3 regions of the Paenibacillus sp. WG02 genome follow, and region 3 is predicted to be linked to each of the others. Evidence: riboswitches for the same ligand, from Rfam matches in the RefSeq annotation. Region 3 holds a riboswitch; each other region holds the start of a gene.
The links. A riboswitch is a leader RNA that binds a small molecule or an ion and turns the genes downstream of it on or off. The one in region 3 is predicted to bind ZMP and ZTP.

Region 1: another riboswitch for ZMP and ZTP. It lies ahead of ACBP55_RS28550 (bifunctional 5,10-methylenetetrahydrofolate dehydrogenase/5,10-methenyltetrahydrofolate cyclohydrolase); the one in region 3 lies ahead of ACBP55_RS15125 (DJ-1/PfpI family protein).
Region 2: another riboswitch for ZMP and ZTP. It lies ahead of rpiB (ribose 5-phosphate isomerase B); the one in region 3 lies ahead of ACBP55_RS15125 (DJ-1/PfpI family protein).

The regions. Positions count from the first base shown of each region.
Region 1 is NZ_AP036016.1:6,296,988-6,304,181, reverse strand. It holds gene ACBP55_RS28580 (polysaccharide deacetylase family protein) at 66-1,052, shown strand; gene racE (glutamate racemase) at 1,169-1,978, shown strand; gene ACBP55_RS28570 (M14 family metallopeptidase) at 2,612-3,487, shown strand; gene ACBP55_RS28565 (hypothetical protein) at 3,592-3,801, shown strand; gene ACBP55_RS28560 (DUF2524 domain-containing protein) at 3,844-4,044, opposite strand; gene ACBP55_RS28555 (hypothetical protein) at 4,497-4,676, opposite strand; partial or broken gene ACBP55_RS28550 (bifunctional 5,10-methylenetetrahydrofolate dehydrogenase/5,10-methenyltetrahydrofolate cyclohydrolase) at 4,803-5,655, opposite strand; ZMP/ZTP riboswitch at 5,718-5,797, opposite strand; partial or broken gene ACBP55_RS28545 (FAD-dependent oxidoreductase) at 5,878-7,194, opposite strand, start outside.
Region 2 is NZ_AP036016.1:37,942-45,135, reverse strand. It holds gene ACBP55_RS00220 (ABC transporter substrate-binding protein) at 146-1,969, opposite strand; gene ACBP55_RS00215 (serine hydroxymethyltransferase) at 2,109-3,359, opposite strand; partial or broken gene ACBP55_RS00210 (TIGR01440 family protein) at 3,419-4,023, opposite strand; gene rpiB (ribose 5-phosphate isomerase B) at 4,064-4,522, opposite strand; ZMP/ZTP riboswitch at 4,626-4,706, opposite strand; gene ACBP55_RS00200 (low molecular weight protein arginine phosphatase) at 4,783-5,376, opposite strand; gene ACBP55_RS00195 (manganese efflux pump MntP) at 5,434-5,994, opposite strand; gene ACBP55_RS00190 (L-threonylcarbamoyladenylate synthase) at 6,058-7,131, opposite strand; gene spoIIR (stage II sporulation protein R) at 7,187-7,194, opposite strand, start outside.
Region 3 is NZ_AP036016.1:3,421,568-3,428,761, reverse strand. It holds gene ACBP55_RS15145 (DeoR/GlpR family DNA-binding transcription regulator) at 1-165, shown strand, start outside; partial or broken gene kduD (2-dehydro-3-deoxy-D-gluconate 5-dehydrogenase KduD) at 184-937, shown strand; gene ACBP55_RS15135 (sugar phosphate isomerase/epimerase family protein) at 938-1,768, shown strand; gene ACBP55_RS15130 (GlcG/HbpS family heme-binding protein) at 1,831-2,304, opposite strand; ZMP/ZTP riboswitch at 2,455-2,533, shown strand; gene ACBP55_RS15125 (DJ-1/PfpI family protein) at 2,596-3,189, shown strand; gene ACBP55_RS15120 (hypothetical protein) at 3,806-4,027, opposite strand; gene ACBP55_RS15115 (Ger(x)C family spore germination protein) at 4,142-5,266, opposite strand; gene ACBP55_RS15110 (GerAB/ArcD/ProY family transporter) at 5,263-6,363, opposite strand; gene ACBP55_RS15105 (Ger(x)C family spore germination protein) at 6,423-7,194, opposite strand, start outside.

The sequences.
Region 1 (7,194 bases), 2.9 Mb from region 3:
AGGAAATTTGTCTAGCGCTGTCGAAATGAATACGTGAAGTATTCATTCCAAAACGAGGTGCAATAATGACGCCAATTCCCAAAAGTGCTGCACTACTGATCGTTCTAAGCGCATCATTGATCGGTTGTGCAGACAAAAGCCTGTTATCCCCAGACTTGAGTCAAGCCCAAAATTCTACACCGCAAGCAGCATCGAGTGCAGCGGCGACTCCTACTCCTAAATCAACAGTTAAACCCATATCTACACCTCAATCCACACCCACTCCAGTTCCCAGTGCGACACCGAAGTCAACAACTGCTTCTGAGCCAACCGCAACACCAAAGCCAGCAGTGGTAGGCAACTTTTCCAAAACCAAGTCAGTTACTGGCGATCATGTGCCTTATTCTTGGTATTACATGAAAAAGAAAACGGGGCAGGTTCCTGATTTTCCAAAAGAAACGAAATCCTTCACAGCGGACCAGAAAGCGGTTTGGGTTGGAACGGGTAAAAAGGTTTATTTAACAATCGATGCCGGAGGTCCCTTGATTGAGGTCGATCTCATGCTTAAATCGTTGAAAGAAAACGACGTGAAAGCGAATTTCTTTATTTCGGGCAATAACATTAAGAAAAATCCGGAGTATTTGAAAAAGGTTGTCGCTGACGGTCATTTCGTTGCGAACCATACGATGACACATAACGATTTTAATGACATGACGGATGACCAGATTCGCAAAGAAATTACGGATTTCGAAGCCTTATATACCAAAATTACAGGTAAAGAAGTCGAGAAATATTTCCGCTTTCCATTTGGGCATTACAATATGCATAATTTGAACTTAGTATCCAGTATGGGATATACCTCTGTGTTCTGGTCTACAGCTATGCGGGATTGGGAACCGAGAGCCAACGGGGCGGAAGATCCCTACAATGATATTATGAATAATTTGCATGATGGCAATGTGATATTGATGCATCAGGGATCTTTAGAAAATATGCAGGCGCTGTCCCGTATCTGTAAAGAGATCAAGAAGAAAGGCTATGAGTTCGGAATTGTTAATGAACTTCATTCCTGAAAAGCAGCTGTCCGAACGGAAATCTGAACGTTCACCTAGGTACCTTTCAGCTTGGACTCTCATATCCTATCCATGTGGTTACGTATTTCATTAACCGGCAAAGGAAGCGGATAGGTGTGCAGCAAGCGATAGCCGTACTGGACTCCGGAGTCGGAGGATTAACTGTAGTAAAAGAACTTATGAGACAGCTTCCGCAGGAAAAAGTGATTTATTTCGGAGATACGGCTCGAAGTCCCTATGGTCCCCGATCTGCTGGAGAAGTAAGAACCTTCACTCGGCAAATCGTCGAGTACTTAATTCAATTTAATCCTAAAATGATCGTTATCGCTTGTAATACAGCAACAGCAGTGGCCATTGAAGATATTCGTGAACGGGTATCCATTCCCGTGATTGGCGTTATTTCTCCTGGAGCGAGAGCCGCGATCAAAACGACGAGAAGCGGTGTTATTGGAGTTATCGGTACAGATGGAACGATTCGCAGCAATGCCTATGAATATGCGTTAAGGTTGATTTCGCCGAACATTCAAGTATATAGCGAAGCTTGCCCGCTGTTAGCACCGTTTGTAGAAAAAGGGCTTTATGGTGCGGAAAGTGCAAACGAGATTGTCGAGCAATCGCTTAGACACCTAATCGGCAAGCCGATAGATTGTTTAATCCTAGGCTGCACCCATTATCCCTTCTTAGCGGAGGCGATTTCCCGCGTCATGGGACCGGATGTGACCTTGATCTCTTCAGCAGACGAAACGGCCAGAGAGATCAGCACGATCCTTTACCACCGCGACATACTGGCAGCATCGGGGCAGCTGCCTATCCATCAATTTTTTTGCAGCGGTGAGCCAGAACTATTTAAGAAAATTGCACAGAATTGGCTGAAAGAGCAGATTTCTATAACGCCTGTCGTTTGGCAGGTGCATAATATTTTATAAGTGAATCGAATAGACCCTGTTGGGGTCTATTCTTTGTTTCTGGAGGAATCAAAGTTTCAAAGCGTGTAACAATTATCCTGGGTAACTCTAGAATAGATCATTCATTATGCTTCTTTACAACTAATTGGCGTACATCCATTATTCGATTTTAGAGTCATACAGCTTTCGTGAGGGTAGATGGGCTATAGTGGTTACCAATGTTGTATTCTCTACAACAATTCACATGGCAAAAGGCTATTTTGCACCTTGAAGTTGCAGTTTGTACAACATTTCGAGCCCATTTCTTGCGAAATGGCCTGTATAGGACCAAATTGATGTACGTTATGCAACAATGAAGGGAGAGAGGCGAGATTTAGGCAGAATTGTTGCACTTTTTACAACATCATTCACCCGCGAAGGGATTCATTTATCCGGCAACCACAAGTGAGTGTATATGAAGATGGATTCCGATTTAATACACCTCCAAGTAGAGGAAGATTGGATCAATGAATCGAGGGTCTCGTTTCCAACGTACAACATCACTCGTTCGTCCAGCATTCGCATCAGGTATCTCTGCACGAACCCGCATGATTCGAAGCCCGCGGGCATAATCATAGCCATACGAACTAAGTAAATGGGCTGTGAGGTGGTCGTGTGTTAGGATATGGGTATTGGACACTTTGTGAAGAACTGAACCGGCTCTGCAAGATATATCCTTTTCTTCATGTAGAAGAGATAGGCGCAAGTGTGATGGGGAAAAGCATACCAGCTCTGCGAATTGGTCAAGGTGCGAAAGAGATTCATTTCAACGCAGCAATGCATGCGAATGAATGGATAACGACACCGTTATTAATGCAATTCGTGGAAGACCTTGCTTGCTCCTATGCAAGAGGGACTGCATGGCATGGCAGCAACATTAGGCGGCTTCTATCGGAGTATTCACTTTGGGTTGTACCGATGGTGAATCCCGATGGAGTGGAACTTGTTCTGTCTGGTGTTACCGAGGAACATCCCTGCCAAGAGCAGTTGTTGAATTGGAATGAGAGCTCTCTTGATTTCAGGAATTGGAAGGCCAATATTCGTGGTGTTGATCTCAATGACCAGTTCCCTGCACACTGGGAAGATGAGGCATTACGTAGAGAGAAGACTGGACCTGGAGAGCGCGATTACGGTGGAGAGGCACCGTTAACGGAACCGGAGGCAGCAGTCTTAGCGCAATTTACTGAATGCCATGACTTTGAGCTTGTCGTGGCGCTGCATACCCAAGGTAGGGAGATTTATTGGAATTATCGCGACTATGAACCACCGGAATCTGAAGTATTTGCTGAGCGGTTAGCCCTAGCCAGTGGCTATCAGGCTGTTAAACTATCGGACAGTGACGCGGGCTACAAAGATTGGTTCATCCAACGATTTCGTAGGCCTGGGTTTACTGTAGAAGTAGGATTTGGGGTAAACCCCCTGCCTGTGGAATCCTTCGCAGCACTCTATGAGGAATTGGTTCCGATCCTATTGACAGCGATGGAATTTTAATAAATTTGCTATAGACAAGTATCACGAACTTGAGCATGCTTCCCAAGAACCGTTCCGCCCAGACTTCATATACTGAAGGAAGGAAACTGTTGGGAGGCGTGGATATGGCACCACCTAAAGGGAAAGGCAAGGCATCCAAGAAGAAAGAACTTTCATCCAGAGTTCAATACACGATGAGGCTTGTGGAGTCGTCCACATGTGCGGTTTGTAAGACACCGTGCACTAGAGGACTTCGGTATTTGGCCATGATGTCAGAGCCAGGAGCCGTTGGTAAAGGGGTTCCGTGTATTTTGACAAGAAGAAGAGTCAACTAATGTAAAAAGTCCACGCCCCGATATCAAAGGCGTGGACTTTCTTCATTGCGGGTTATGTTCGCTTGGAATGGAACACTTATTTTCTATAAAACGAATTTGATTCTCAAGTCGATTCCGATGCTCTTCTTGTTCTTTGTCGGAAGAGGCTGCTTGTCCTTGGAATTGTTCAAGTTCTTGTTTTAAACTATGCAGGTCAGAGCCCGCATTCGCACAGTCATAATTGCTTTCTAGCTGATCGAGCATATATCTGCCTCCTCATGTGGAAAATCGTTATTTCTTATTACCGTTCTTATTGCTTTTTTGATCATTTGTTCGTGTCGTTGTATTTTGTCTGGAATGCCCTTGCTGCTTATGACTTTCTGACATTTGATTGTTCACTCCTTAAGATGTAGGATTTTGGGCGGTGCGAGATTATTATAAGCATTCGGCTGAATTAACCTTTTTTATTGGTTTTCTGATCTTGTGCACGTGCCGTTGTATTTTTTTTGGATTGTCCTGTTTTTTTATGAGATTCAGACATGATTGTTCACTCCTTAAAATGTAGGATTTTTGCGCTGCGAGATTATTATAAGCAATCGGCCGAATTTGATGCGATGAAAATGAGATACCCGAACAATTCTTTCTGAAAGTAGAAAAAAGCCCCGCGAGCGATTAGAAATCGTTCGTCAGGGCTATGTGCGGTGAGTGCGTATGGATTAATGGTTAGGTGTCAATAATTTATCTTCTAAGGATTGTTTAACTTTCTTGATTGCATCTGTTTCTAATTTGTGGTTTTGGTTAAATTTAGTGCCTGTCAATGCAAGCGCTTCCTTAACCGTCATTTCCACACGAATCAATTCTTCGCCTTGCGGGATTTGCACGGAATTGTTTGGCATTTGTATCACTCCTATGTCAACTTTTTGAAGTGGAAACCTTGATTTGACGCACTTTTAATATAACACACCATGTCAGGTTAAGCAAGGGTTATTAAGACCTATTTTAGAAAAAAGAATGTCGGAGCCTTAGGTCAACATTTTGCTTTTTTCGGCAGCAAAGACGGTGTGTTTGAGCAGCATCGCGATGGTCACCGGGCCTATTCCAGCGGGCACAGGAGTAATTGCGCTAGCCTTTATATGACAAGCCTTATAATCAACATCGCCAATATTCCCAGCATTGTATCCAGCATCCAAAACGATTGCGCCTTCCTTAATCCATGCTCCTTGAATAAATGAAGGTTTACCGACTGCTGCAACGACAACATCGGCTAATCCGATGATTTGAGGAAGATTATTTGTTTTAGAATGGCAAATGGTCACGGTTGCGTTTCTATTCAGCAGCATAAGCGATATCGGTTTACCTAGTATAGGACTCCGACCAACGATTACCGCATGCTTGCCTTCAATAGGAAGCTGATAATAATCGAGAATGGCTAGAATGGCGGTCTGGGGTACAAGAAGGAAAGTTGGCCGTTCCAAAAGCATTTTGAGCAAAGCCCTGCATGGTAACGCCATCCACATCTTTGTCGATCTGAATGGCTTCAAACGCGGCCCTTTCATCAATATGAGGTGGAACCGGATGCTGCAGTAAAATACCATGGATCTGAGGGTCCTCGTTTAATTGTTGAATAACAGCAATAAGCTCCTCTGTTGTAGTTGCTTTATTTAGGTGGATCCGTCTGGAATCGATGCCTAGCCGCTTGCAAGCGCTGCTTTTCATACGCACATAGGTTTCGGAAGAAGGGTCATCGCCCACAAGTATCGTAGCCAAACAGGGAAGGATTCCTCTTGCAGACAGTTGGTTGATTCTTTCGACTAACGTTTCTTTAATGCTTTTCGCGACGCGTGTACCATCCAAAATTAATTTTTCTGAATTCATTTTACCCACAACCCTTCATATGTTTGTAAAAACACAAAGAGGCAAGGGGGATGAATCCCCCTTACCTCTGCCCAGGCGTACGGCTTTAACATCAATGTGCTTCCTCATGGGTATCCATGCTTCGCCAGTCACACATCAACTTTTAATTGATCTAATCATAATGGCAGGTTATGGAATATGCAACTCTTAAAATGATTTATGGGTGCTTTGGATTACCTTAAATCAACCATAACAACGGATTTCAACAATCTCTGCCCGTTCCGTCCCGTTCATCGCTTCAACGACCACACGAAGTCGATCAGTCGTTACAACTTCAGACAAAAGATGTACATGTTTGCGCATATGATTATCGAGCCCTTCAGCCACTGTGGTCCAGTCACCGCCGATGAAGGCTTGAAGTTTATAGTCTTTGACCAGTTCAGGAATGATCTCGAATTCCGTCCGATGATGATGCAGATTAATTAAATCTTCGTTCACGTCGTCATTGAAAGTGAGATGTACACTGCGAATTCGCACAGCCTCCGGCCAACTGGCTTCAAGCCATTCTGGCTGGGAGGCATCCATGCAAGCAGACGACCATAGATGAGGTCCTCCATAAGGACGTTTATACCCATCGGCGGCTTTATCGGCTGCGAATGCGGATGTTGGCGAGAGCAGACGGAAGCAAATTGGCTTCCGAATGAATGTTTTCGCACTCCAATCAATGACCGGCTGATGATGATGCATATCACCGAAATCTACGGCATCTTTTGATGCAGCATCATGCTTGAAGGAAAGCACACCCGTTTGTGGTCTGGCTGATAGATGGACCGAAAGCACCGGGTTGCTTCTGAGAATAATAAAAGCATTCTGAGCAGTTTCAGGATGCCAAGAGAGGGAAGCCCTTACCCACTGCTGAGAACCCTCGGCTACAGCTACTTGAATGGACGTCACCCGTGTATGGGGGACGTAGTTCTGCGGCTTCCCAGTGCTCCAGAGCTCGACTGTCAGCTCTGTAGCTTCCGAAGCATTCAGCAGCAGCTCGATGCCGTCAATGGACGGATCTGCCGGCACGAGAAGCGCCACATGAGCGGTGAGCGGCAGCACCGACGCAGATTGCTCAAGCGCAAGTCGCGTCAAGGTGCTGGACGCTGTTATCTCCGCGCGGAGCACGAGGTCTGCCGTGTCCGCGTTCTTCAGACCGAGGACGGCTGCATCCTGTCGAAGCAGCGTCTGCTGCAGCTCGATCAAGTGGCTGCTGTGCAGTCTCGCGGGGGGAGATGCCCTTTGCCGCGCAGAGCGCGGCTCCTGTGCCCGCGGCTTCGCCTATGACGGCACATGTCGCCATGACGCGCGTCGTGCCGAAGGCCACGTGGGATGCGCTGATGTTGCGTCCCGCCATCAGCATATTCGTCACGTTGACGGAGTAGAGAGAACGGAATGGGATATGGTAACTGCCATCCATATGCATATGTTTGGAGCCTTTAGCTGTGGCATACATTCCTTGTGGCGGATGTAAGTCAATGGACCAGCCGCCGAAGGCGACACGGTCTTCAAACA
Region 2 (7,194 bases), 3.4 Mb from region 3:
TCATGGTACGACAAACCTCGTCCATTATATCATATGTTATCCAACTTATCCTCTGTAAAACCAAAGCTTCCGTGAATATCCATTTTTCAAGAAAAAACCACTAGGATTATTCACCCTAGCGGCTTTGATATAACATAATATCAGCTCAATCTACGATTTCGGGGCAGAACCAGATATTCTTGAAATCGAACCAACCGAGCGTGTTGAAAGAAATACCTTGAAGGTGCGGGCTATACACTAATTGTTGAGTCGTATGAACAAGAAATAAGACCGATTGGTTTTGCGATAATAATCCTTGCATGGAGCGGATTCGTTGTAAACGTATCTGACTGTCAGGCTCATCTTCGATTGAGGCAATTGTTTCATCGAACGTTCTGCGTTGCTCATCGGTCGCGTATACGCGCAGCGGTAAGTTGCCTGTTTTGTACATCTCAATCAGACAACGGGCTTCATCGTCATCTGCGACAACCCCGCCGAGAATGATATCTGCACACTGCATCCTATGAACCTTGGACATTTCTTCAAATGAACATTCCTGGAAAGCAACCTGAATTCCGATGTCTAGGCAGCGAGCATGAACCCATTCAGCTAAGGCACGGTTTTTTGGGGTGAAAATCATCGTTATCGGCTGGCCTTCATATCCGCATTGCCTTAATAATTCTCTAGCTCGTTCAGGCTGGTCATCTTCCGGCTGTTCGACTGGCGAATCGGACGGCAAGAAATCCGCGGCAGGTATTGCATTATATAACCCCAATTCCTTAATCATGCCGCTGCGGTTAAGAACTAATTGTAGCGCTTGGCGGAAATGGAGATCCTGCTGAGGCCCTTCCTTTCGTAAATTAAAGACCAGCATGCTAGAACCTAGCATCATGATTTCTTTTTTACACCAATGCGCCGGTACCGGCTGTTTAGAATGACTGAGCTTGCCCATTTGGAAATTCAGCTGCTGCCACCTTCGCTCGCTGACCATTTCCGGAACGCATAGCAGTTCAATACGATCCAGGTGGGCGGGCTCCCGGTAATAATCCTCGAACACTTCGAAGGTTACGCCCCCTTCATCATACCTCGTAATCCGGAACGGACCCGTCCCGACGGGCAGCATGCCTGGATCGCTCACTTTCTGAGCGCTGTACACATCAGCCGGTATGATTGCAGCCTGGTAGGAACTTACGTAATGAGGAAACATATAATTCGACGCCTTTAACTCAACTCTAATGGTCAGCCGATCCACTGCGCGGATTTCTTTAACGGATTCCAGCAGCCATCGGTTTGGAGAATTTTCCGTGCCGAGCGTGCGCAGCCTATTTAGCGAAAAGACAGCATCTGCCGAAGTCATCTCACGCCCATGATGGAATCGCACCCGCTTACGCAAATAAAACGTCCAGATCGTTGCATTCTCATTACATTCCCAGTCATGCGCTAAACCTGGCTCTAGGCAGCCGCATTCAGGACTAAAATACAGCAGCGTATCGAAAGCCTGCTTCACGAAATGGAGATCGCCAGAGAAGAGCACATCCACAGGGTCTAGGGTCAGAACTCTCATCTGCATCGGCAATCGAAGAGTTTCAGGATCGCCGGACTCAAGGGTTCCTTTATACCCAAAATAACTCCCAAGCCAAGCTAAGAATCGATCCATGACTCCTGAATCCAATCCTTCTATTTGAAACAAACTCATTGCACTGTTCAAATTCCCCTGTTCAACAAGCATTTTCGCTTCCGTAAACAAAAGATCTTCGACAGAGGCTAGAAACCGGATTGTAGATCGATTTCCGCGCCCGCGACCCGGTGTCCAGGAAATCCACGCCATCTCAATCATCTTGCGAATCAATATTTTCACATTGCGTTCCGTACAATACAGGTAACCGGCTATTTCTTCAACGGACACGGGCACATCCATATCGGTTTGTTGAAAATTGTGTACTCGCATGATTGCTGATTTCAACTGCACGTACTGTAAAACAAGCTGCATGGATGCAACCTCCTTTTACACGAATTACCAAGAAGTATAGGTCTGCCTCCCTACTTTCGTCAACAGCCTTTAGACGGATAAAAGGGTAAAAAAAAGCCGACTCCAGAGAGCCGGCCTGAACTTTTTTTTGAACAAGAAATTAATAAGTTAAACCAGGGTAAAGCGGATACTGCGCTGTCAGGTCTTTCACTAAACCGCGTGCTTTCTCTAGAACAGCTTCGTCTTTCGGGTTTTTCAAGGTAAGCCCAATCACTTTCGCGATTGTTTTCATCGCTTCTTCATTCATACCACGGGATGTTACAGCCGGTGTACCTAGACGGATACCGCTAGTAATGAACGGACTTGTTGGGTCAAAAGGAATCGCGTTTTTGTTTGCTGTGATACCAATTTCGTCTAGAACGTGTTCAGCGTCTTTACCCGAAATGTTCAAGTTGCGCAAATCGATCAGCATCAAGTGGTTATCTGTACCGCCGGAAACTAAGTTAATACCTTCAGCTGTTAAAGCAGTCGCCAATGCTTGTGCATTGTTGATCACGTTTTGTCCGTATGTTTTGAAATCTGGTTGCAGAGCTTCACCGAAGGAAACCGCTTTTGCTGCGATCGTGTGCATCAAAGGACCACCTTGGGTACCAGGGAAAACCGCTTTGTCGATTGCTGCCGCCCAAGATTTGCGCGTAAGAATCATACCGCCGCGAGGACCGCGAAGCGTTTTGTGTGTTGTTGTCGTTACGAAATGTGCGTGCGGCACTGGGTTCGGGTGCAAACCAGCAGCAACAAGACCTGCGATATGAGCCATATCCACGAAGAACAGCGCTCCTACATCATTAGCAATGGAAGCCAAAGCTTCGAAATCAATTGTGCGCGGGTAAGCACTTGCGCCAGCTACGAGCATGCGAGGCTTGTGTTTGAATGCAGCTTTACGAACATCGTCGTAATCAATACGGAAATCTTTCTCGCTTACACCGTAAGCTACGAAGTTGTAGAGAATACCGGACGCATTCACGGGGCTGCCGTGCGTTAAGTGACCACCATGTGCCAGGTTCATACCCAGTACCGTATCACCAGGGTTTAGAGCTGCCAGGTAAACAGCCATGTTGGCTTGTGCGCCGGAATGCGGTTGAACGTTCGCGTGCTCAGCACCGAAAAGCTCTTTTGCACGATCGCGAGCGATATCTTCTACGATGTCTACGTGCTCGCAGCCGCCATAGTATCTTTTGCCTGGGTAACCTTCTGCATATTTGTTCGTTAACACAGTACCCATAGCTTCAAGAACAGCTTGGCTAACGATGTTTTCAGATGCGATAAGCTCAATTTTGTCGCGTTGACGGGCAAGCTCAAGGTTCATAGCTGCTACAATTTTAGGATCTTGTTTACTCAAAAAGTTTGTCATATTAAAATTCCTCCTACAGGGTAGTCTTATCTGTTAAGTCTTATTCATTGAGGTAATAGCTAGCAATCCGCATCAGGTGCGGCTGTTTGATAGAGTTGTTCCGCTTCATCAGGCAGATATACAGCTCTTGTACCGCCAATCAGCTTAGGCCGGGTAAAAGCCATCGTTACATAGGCATGGCCAATGTTACGTACTGGCGGCCTTGCTGGCACAGCAACTGGGCGCAAATGCATCCCGATGAGCGTGCTGCCAATATCGATTCCGGCATGTGCCTGAATCTTCTCGACAACGACCGGCTTCGTGAAATGGCGATACGCATAGGAGGCCATCGAGCCTCCGGCTCTGGCACCGGAATGACAGAGACAGGCTCAAGCTGAGGCATGCTCGCTAGCAGCTCTTCCTCAATAACGATCGCACGGTTCAAATGCTCGCAGCATTGAAAGGCTAAGTGCAGTCCGAACTCGCGGCTTATTCCTTGCGCCGTTTCAAAAATCGGCTTGGCCGCATCCAGCGTCCCCGATGTACCGATCCTATGCCCGAGAATTTCACTCGTGCTCGTTCCGATAATCAGAATGTGACCTGATCTGAGATTGCCGACTTTGACCAATTCCCGAAGATTCGTTTCCATAGCCTCGGCAACATTAGATAGAATGGAATCTGTCATCGTGATCCCTCGTTTCTGGAATTTTCCGTTAGGAAAAATTCTATGGGTGCAGTGTGAAACGATCTTCGATACTTTGCACTTTGTTAATACGATTTTGGTGTCGAACACCTTGAGAAAACTCAGTTTCGAGCCAAATTTTCACGATTTCCTCTGCTACACCCGGTCCAATAACACGTTCCCCTAAGGCAAGTACGTTCGTATCATTGTGCTCACGCGTCGCTTTCGCTGAAAACAGATCATGTACGAGTGCACAGCGGATGCCCGGAACCTTATTCGCGGCAATCGACATTCCGATACCCGTTCCGCAAATCAGAATACCTTTGTCCGCATCGCCGGATACCACTTGCTCACAAACTTGAAGCGCATAGTCGGGATAATCAACCGAATCTGCGCAGCTGCAGCCATAATCGACGACTTGGTGACCTAATGACTCAATAAAAGGAATGATAACATCTTTCAAACGATAGCCTGCATGATCTGCACCTAAGGCAATTTTCATGAATAGAACGCTCCTTTGCTTGTTCGAATTCGACCATCCTATTATATCCCAAAGCTCACCAGAAAACGAAAAAAAGAGCGGACACGCTAGAAAACGCGCGTTGCTCTTTTGCCCAGGCGACCGGCCGTATAGCTCAATGCTCCACTGTGGTTACTCCCACTCGTCGCCAGTTACATTGAGTCTTGATTAGTACCTCTATTTTATCGCATTCTACCCCATGTGTAAAGATGTATCCGCAATTCGTAAATCTCGTACCTGAGTTATTTGGAGCCTTCGTTTCGTGCACGTATTTTCGGAATCAATTTATCTAAACTCCCGCTGATCTCCTCAGCCGTTTGTCGGTAAATCTCTATTGAGCCTCCGAACGGGTCCGAAATGTCAAAGTCAGGAATCGCATGTTCAAGTTTATAAATGCGGCTTCTTTCTTCTACAGATACTGCTTGCGAAAGAGCCTGTTTGAGCTGAAGCTCCGTAACGAGCTGCTCCCTTTCCTCAATCGCCTGTAAAATATGAGCGTCATCCTCTACGTACTCTTTGAGTGTAAAAGTCTTCTCAATCGCACCCGGAAACCGCTGGATAACCGTACGCTTATGTCCCATCGTCATCGTCAAAATAAGATCAGCCCAATTCACTTCAGACTCTTGGATCGCCAAAGAACTTATGGGCTCCTTGAAACCCGCTTCCTGTAGAAGCGATGCACTATTTCTGGAGATTGGACCGCCCGTCACCGCGGAAACGCCTGCTGAACGAACCTCCGCCGCAAGCCCTTCTTGGTGCACCTTGATACGCAGCAAACCTTCTGCTAATGGACTGCGGCACGTATTTCCTGTACAAACAAATAGAATTCGCAACATGATTCCCTCCTAATCATAAGCATAAGCTAAGACGAAAACTTTTACACCCCTATTGTATCATAGTAAAAACTTGATCCCAAAAGTGAGTAAAATAAGCCCGCCAAACGCCTCGCCATACTCACCTACCCAGCCGCTTACCCGCCTGCCAACCAACAAACCGGCAATGGATAACAAACCCCCAAACAGACCAAATATCAGCACGGTCAACACAATATCCGTAGCAAACATGCCAAGGGATACACCCACAGAGAATGAATCAATACTAACACTAAGTGAGAAGATCGTCAGGCCCCAAGCTGACCGATGATCAAAAGAAGTCGCTTCTTCTCCTCGAATCGAACTATACACCATATGCGATCCCAAAAGAATGAGCAAACATCCCCCAGCCGCTGTAGCGACATTCCCGAGCAGCAATGAAACATATTGCCCCATAAACATCCCCATCAAAGGCATGAGAACGTGAAATATACCAATCACGAAGCTAATTTTCATAATATCAATCAAACGAATACCCTTCATCCCTATGCCAATCCCTAAGGAAAAAGCATCTAGGCCCAAAGCAATCGCCATAATAATAATTGTTACCAGCTGCCCAAATTCCACCCCAGATGCGAGCATGCGCTATCCCCCTTGTCCACGTTTCTCTCTCAAGATATGCGGACAAACAGGGAATCATGCTAGCTAAACACGTACAAGCCGATGACCGGCTGCTTTACGAAGACGATTCATAATCGCAAGGCCAATCCCCGTTTCTGGACAACCCTCTGCAGCAATATATTGAATACCTTCTTGATCAAACTGCCTTAACGCAGCGTAAAGATCCTGAGCAATTGTTTCCGGTTGCGTTAACGATCCGCAGGCAATAACCAAATCTGCATGGTAACGAGAAGCTCTTTCCTCAAATGTAAGAATACCCGTTGACTCACCTCGTGTTTTGGCGGCATCAATATCGTGTTGGATCCATTCAGCAACAGCTTCTGCATCTTCGCCTTGAACGATATGCATAAATCCTTTTGGTGCGTAATGTGTATATTTCATCCCAGGAGCACGTGGTGTTTCGGCATCCTGCACCTCTCCCCGCTCTGGCTCATGAATCCGAATAGCAGGCAGTTCCGATTGCAGCTGCTCCGCCGTAACACCGCCAGGACGCAAAATATATAACTCACCTGCTACAATCTCGATCACAGTTGACTCGACACCAACCCCAGTTGCACCACCATCCACGATCCCGCCAATCCGGCCATCTAAATCATCTCTGACATGAGAGGCGAGTGTTGGACTAGGTCTGCCTGAGCTGTTAGCACTCGGCGCGGCTATGGGTAGCCCCGCTTCACGAAGAAGCTGCAATGCCACGGGATGATCTGGTATACGCACACCCACAGTTTTAAGACCAGCGGTTACTAACGGCGAAATGCCACCTGTTTTCACAGGCAGCACTATCGTAAGAGGACCCGGCCAGAAAACCTCCATAAGCTGGCGATGATCTGCCGAAATACGATCCGACAGAATTAAACTTGATAGCTGCTCGACATCCGCAATGTGGACAATAAGCGGGTTATCCGAAGGCCGACCTTTCGCTGTGAAAATCCCTTCAACCGCTGCCGTATTCGTCGCGTCTGCCCCAAGTCCATACACCGTCTCTGTTGGAAAGGCGACTGTTTCACCGCTTCGTAGAAGCTGGGCAGCTTCAGCTAATTCCATGCCTATCTCGGTGCCAATTCCCTGATCCACTTTCCAGTATTTTGTCACGATCATCTATCATCCTAACTTCAAATATAATTCTGATCCTAAGTCGGAATAGGTGACTTTCTTAGCTAA
Region 3 (7,194 bases):
AGCGCAACGGTTTACGGTGTTGCCGATCATTACAAATTCGGCCAGTGTGCCTTACGAACGTTCGCTTCCTTGTCCGAGGTGGCTATGATCCTAACAGACAGTGCCCTCCCCGCTGATATTGCCAAGCAGTACCGTGATGCTGGCATCCAGATTGTAACTCATTAGTGAAAAGGAGTATCCTTCATGACACTTTTTAATTTATCAGGCAAAACAGCCTTCGTAACCGGTGCTTCCTGGCGGTCTTGGTCAAGCGATGGCCATTGGCCTTGCTGAAGCAGGCGCTAACGTCATAGCTGTATCCTCATCTGAAAGCGTGCAAACGGTCGAAGCCATCCGCGCACTTGGCGGCAAAGCCGAGCTGATCGCAGCTGATCTTAGCAACGAAGACATCCTTGAGGATGTTGTGAATAAAGCCATCGGCATCTACGGCAGCATCGATATTCTCGTGAATAATGCCGGAATCATCCGTCGTACGCCAGCGGTCGAGCATGCGCGTCAAGATTGGCACGATGTGATTGACCTGAACTTGAACTCCGCCTTCTTCTTGTGCCAGCTGATTGGCCGTCACATGATTGAGCGCGGCAGCGGCAAAATTGTCAACATCGCTTCCATGCTTACCTACCAAGGAGGCATTAATGTTCCTGGCTACACAGCGAGTAAACACGCTATCGCTGGTGTTACCAAAGCATTAGCCAATGAATGGGCTGGGAAAGGCATCCAGATCAATGCCATCGCTCCTGGCTATATGACGACTAATAACACAGCTCCTATTTTAAAAGATGAGAAACGCACACAATCCATTACAGATCGAATTCCGGCAGGCCGTTGGGGCTCACCAGAGGATTTGAAAGGTCCAGTTGTGTTCTTGTCATCGCATGCTTCGGATTATATGAACGGACACGTACTTTGCGTGGACGGCGGATGGATGGCTAGATAGATGGGAATCGGTACATTAGCCCATACCGTAGGACATCTTCCGTTGAAGCAATTAACAGAGAAGCTTAGCGGACGAGGTATTGACTTCGTTCAACTTGCACTCAGCAAAGCAATCAGTGATTTTGACACGAGCCTCGGCAGGCTCAGCCCTGCTCTGGCCATCCACATTGGCGAGCAATTTCACCGTGCTGGCATCCGGATCGGCGTGCTTGGCTGTTATATCAACCCGATTCATCCAGATCCGCAGAAGCGGCGTCATGAAATCAATCGGTTCAAAGAGCATCTGCGTTTCGCCAGAGACTTTGGTACTTCTATCGTCGCGACGGAAACGGCTGAATTAACGACGTACCTCGCGCAAGATTCTGAGCGCTATGAAGCTATTGGTTGGGATACCCTCAAACAAACAGTTGAAGAATTGGCTGAGGAAGCGGAACGTTGGGGTGTCTTCATCGGACTCGAACCCGTATTCACTCACACATTATCTAGCTGTGATAAAATGGTTCGGCTCTTGGATGAGATTCCTTCCAGTAATCTGGGAGTTGTGTTTGATCCAGTGAATTTACTGCCACCCACATCTGTCGAGTCACAAGAAGTATTTCTGTCTCAGGCATTTGAGGCTTTCGGTGATCGTATCGTCCTTGCTCATCTAAAGGATATCGTCGTTCAAAACGACAAGCTGGAAGCTGTGCGATCCGGCAAGGGTATTTTCCAAACGAAATCGTTTTTGGACAAGCTGCATCGAGTAAAACCAGGGATCGACATCTCATTAGAACAGCTAACAGATGATACGATTGACGAAACCGTTCAATACGTAAGAAGCCTTTTGAATTAACACATAGGCCCCATTCTCTCTTTCATTAGAGGAACTGGGGCCTTCTTATTTTGAATGGACGCCTATTTCTTAATATCTGGAACTGTCATGACTTCATAGGCGTTACCCAAATATGTCTGCAGCGCCTTCAACGCCGCAACCCCCACCGCAATGTCATCCTCACCATTCCCTCCACTTACACCGACTCCGCCTATGACACTCCCGTTCACCACAATCGGTAGCCCCCCGACGAAAATAGCAAATTTACCAGGCATCATGGCATGAATCCCAAATGCCTCACCATGGATAGTCGCTGGACCACCGGGTTGATTGAACAAATGTGTAGAGCGCCTGTGACCGCTAGCTGTAAACGCCTTAGCTATGGCGATTTCCGGGCTCGTATTGCGAGCGCCATTCATTCTTTCTAACGCAATGAGATATCCGCCATCGTCTACGATACATATGGTTTCGGCTGCATTCGCCTCTACTGCCGCTTGTATGCCTGCTGCGATCATGACTCTCGCTTCCTCTAATTCAAGCTTAAATACTGATTTCATAAGTCAATTCCCCCCCTGCTTGTCGGCCATTATGATGTGAGCAACGAGCGCCTCTTCCATTCATATGGGGATGTAAAGGGTTTAAGTCATAGTCGTCACTTGAAAAAAGATATTGAATTTCGGTGAAGGAAATTGTAAGATTATAGAAATTAACCGATGTGTGACTGGCGTTAACATGGATAACCATGAGGGAGCACATTGCAAACAGCCGTACGCCTGGGCAAAGTATTTGATCCTTGATCAAGTGCTTTTTTGTGCTTTTATAACAATTGAAAGGTCAGGTGGCTGTTAATGAAAATGGCATTCGTACTATTCGATGGGATGACCGCATTAGACTTCACCGGCTTCTATGAAGCTATTACATGGATGGGCATTTTGGGAGCTAAAGAGAACGTCTCTTGGGATTTCTGCTCCAATAAGGACGAAATTACCGACGACCGTGGCTTAACCGTTAAAGTAACACATGTTTATCCTGATCTATCGGGTTATGATCTCCTGTTTGTACCTGGCGGATTTTCAACGAGAAGCCTTAGATTCGACGCTGTCTTCATCGCTTGGCTCCAAACTGCTGGTAATGTGACTTACAAGGTTTCTGTTTGTACAGGTGCGTTGTTACTGGGTGCAGCCGGATTCCTGTATGGAAAAAAGGCCACTACGAATCCTTCCGCCTACGATTTACTGACACCTTACTGTTCCGAAGTCATGAAAAAACGAATCGTCAGAGACGGGAATCTCTTCACTGGTGGCGGCGTTTCGGCCTCTATTGACTTAGGACTATTCGTCATTGAATCCCTAACTGATTCGCATTTCGTTCAGCAAGTTCAACAAAAGATGGATTACCCTTATTATAAAGCGGGACAAATGTCTAATGTGAATTTGGACTGATTAGCCTTCTCAATACGGATAAACGGCTTACACTTGCTTTTGGCGAGAGAGAGATTGGGTGTTTGGGTGTTTGGGTGTTTGGGTGTTTGGGTGTTTGGGTGTTTGGGTGTTTGGGTGTTTGGGTGTTTGGGTGTTTGGGTGTTTGGGTGTTTGAGTATTTGGCTGTTTCGGTGGGTGTGAGAGAATGAGTGAGTTTGTTCAAATATTTGTCTACTTACACGCTCATCCATGTAATGTTGTTGTATTTTATACAACATTACGCTAGCAAATCCACGATTTCCTCACGATTGTTGCATAAAATACAACAATTCCAGCCAATAGTAGCATTTTAGCAAGAAATTGGGCTAAATTGTTGCACAAAATACAACATCTTCACCTATGCCCAGGCGAATTGATAGGAATTGTTGTACGCTGTACAACAATTCACTCTTTTTTCCCCACATCAACAGTAAATCGGAAAACCATAAACCAGAAGACAAATCCACACTCACACTCGAGCCAAGTCAGTATCTCACCCTCCCGAGCAATGGGTAAGCTCCACTCCCGCTTGACCCGAAACAAACAAATAAATAAGCCTACCCAGCACTCATAAAGTGTCTGGATAGGCTTACCTGCATTATTTTTTAGGCTGTTCACGGTTAACGCGAACGGGTCTCTCGACCCAATTCTCACGATTCATGCGTTGAACCTGATTTATCGGATTCTTAAGATCGATAACCTCGACAGTCTTCCCCTCCGCTTGCATGGTGGCCGCGAGCTTTTCCTTATAACTCGTTCCAGGTGCTGGTCCGCCACCCCCATTGCGCTTCCCCTTGTTCCATACTCTACCTTTACTCATTTCACCACTCCGTTTTTGTTCTAAGTGTAAAGGCATGTGTAGAAAAACGCAAATTTTTGCTGCCAATCCTTATCAACTTTATGTCAAAAAGGTGATTACCCGCTCCAAAACCAGTCACTTCACGGGTCCCATGCTTCCAATGGTCACCTTAACGGAAACATGAATGTCCGCCTTAGACAGCGCTTCTCCCCAATGATCCTCCACTTTCTTGTATTGACTATATTCGTTGGCCCGTGCGTAGAGTCCAAGCCCAATAGGATCGATTTGATGCTTCTGTATGTTTTTGATGAGTTTCTCGAATTGCTTTTGCATATGTTCAGAAATCATTTTCTCTAACTCTTTTCCATTCTTTCGTACATCAAAAGGGAATAAAAGTTCAGTAAGACCGGCTGGCATTTTAATGTTGATATCGAATCGAAACTTATCCTGCTTGTACGAGGTTTTTATTTTCGTTTTCATTCCTTGAACCGATATACTTAAATGGTCTGTTTGGAATGGACCGCTCTTCTTTTCACCAGGAATCGGAAGTGTAAAGCTAACAGGTTTCTTTGCGTTTTTATTCAATATTTGAAGTAAACAGGTTTCCTCTATGTTCAGCGAGGTCTTATATTTCCCCTTATGATCCAGAAGTGAAACGCCAGTCAGCCTGATCCGTTTGGCCTTGTCCAACTGAATTTCGGAAATATAGGGCGTTATCCCCTTCTCATACATTTGCCAATGCAGCTTCTGCAGCGTTGTTTTTGCCGTTTCCGATCTATCACTCTTCGTATCGACCATCCCCCGCAACAATAAAGGTAACATCGGCTGATCTTTCGGATGTAGGTATACAATATCGGAAATAGATCCATCGACAGCGATGATTCTGGGTGTTAATGGATTTTTCATATCACGAAAAAAGACGTCAAGTATCCGGAACCAGTTTTCATGTTCGAAGATGCGTTTCCCGATAAGCATGACTTGAACCTTTCTTCCTGTAATAACACCTGGTGAAAATTCATCTTGTTGCTCTCTCGATTGACGAATCGTTAGCGATTTCACTTCGACTTCTAGTGTTTTTTTCTTGATATCTCTGCCGAATGCAGGGCTATTCAAATATACAAGCAGGTTGTTTTCATTATCGAGATCCAAGCCAATAGCAAGGTTGTTAGTCGAATCTTCCATATCCAACCGATCACTACACCCCGGAATGATAATAATAATCATGATAATAATCAAAACGTACAGCAACCGCTTGTTCATAAGTGCTTCCTCCACCCCAAACGATCATGTATCCATACATACAGGAGTAAACAACCAGGCAATATGTACTCGACAACAAAACCGATTTGACCAAGCAAAGTATCCATCCGTTCGCTTTGAAAATAAGTAGGCATGAAGAAATACGTGCCCACAGCGATGAATAACCAAAGCAGCCGCAAATGATTACGGTGGTCCTTTTTTCCGATTAGCCAAGTTGTACAAAAAACGGTCATGTACATCGTGGGTATCCATGATATTGAAAAGATAAGTAAATAAACCGCGATAAATAGCACTTCGATCCGTGATATAAACTTAAACTCAATTGCTTTCAATAAATTGATTGTCGGTTCGTTATACGCCATAATTTCATCTGGACTGAAATAGACGAAACAGATCAGAGTAATGAACAAATACATGAGCATCGCCAGTGTATACGAGATAACGATTCCTGCTGACGCCTTCCGCTTGTTTTTGAGAAACGGATACAAAATAAACGTGGTTGAAAACCCTATATGATAATATAAAGTGCCAGGTAAAGCTGCGAAAACAGGTTGCCAACCTTCTTTAAGCACAGGAAGCAGACGGAGCCAATGAGCGTCCTTAATCGGAAGCAAATAAACGAAGGGGATCCATAGAGATAGGAATATAATCACTTCCACATATCTGCCCAATATGCGTGGTCCGTTCCGTACAATGACATAAGTGGGAACGAGCAGCAGAAGCATAATGATATAAGCTGGGGTTTGCTGCAAAAGGTATTGCTTTGTAATCAATATTGTATATACGAGACCTGTGTATCCGTAGTAAAAGAGATAGAGGGCAAATAGGACAGCTCCCGCTTTGCCTGCCCATTTGCCCAAATACATCGACAATAGATCCAAAAGGGTGCCGTCTGGGTACCTCTTCATCACTTGTATGACGATCAGACTCGCCACTATGGAGATGACCCAAACGATGATGAGCGTAATCCAACCTGCCGTGCCTGCTTGTTCGGCTAGTACTCGCGGCAGCGACAAAATTCCGACACTCACAACCATTCCGAAATTGAGAAGGATATACTGCATGAAGGTGATTTCATTCAAGGCATATTTTTTCACTTGCTGTCCCCCCTTAGAGCTTTCCATTAAGAAGCTGTCGTCGTAAGCATACAGGGCTGTTATTTCACTGTCCCCATAGCTCCTATGATTGTTTTCACGGAAACATGAATGTCCGCATTGGCCAGCGTTTCACCCCAATGATCTTCCACTTTCTTGAAATGGCTATATTCATGCGCCTGCGCATAGAATCCAAGCCCTATCGGATCAATTTTATCCGTTTGTATTTTCTTTATGAGGTTTTCAAACTGCATTTGCACTTGTTCGGTAATCATATTCTCCAACTCTTTTCCGTGCCTACGTACGTCGTAAGGAAACAAAAGCTCCGATAGTCCAACGCGCATGGTAATGTGCATTTGGAATTGAAATTTGTCTTTGAGGAAAGATGACTTGATTTTCACCTTTATTTCATCCGCGTTTAAACTTACTTTATCTGTTTGGAACGGTCCAATCTTCATTTTGCCGGGAATGGGAATTGTTAAGCCGACGCTCTTTTTTGTATTTTTTTGCAATATACGCAGTAGAATAGTTTCCTGCATGTTCAGAGAATCAGCAAATTTCCCTTTATGATCCAACAGTGTCGTCCCTGTCATCGCAATCTGTTTATCTTTCACTCGAACTTCAGAAATGATAGGAGTGACACCCTTTTCATCTATTTGTTGCTTCAACCCCTGTAAAGTCGTCTTTACCGTTTCCGATCGGGCGCTCTTCGTTTCTACCATTTCCCGCAGCAATATGGGCAGCATCGGCTGATCTTTCGGGTTCAGGTATATGATTTCAGAGAGAGGTCCATCGAAAGAAATGATCCTTGGCGTTAACGGATTTTTCGGATCG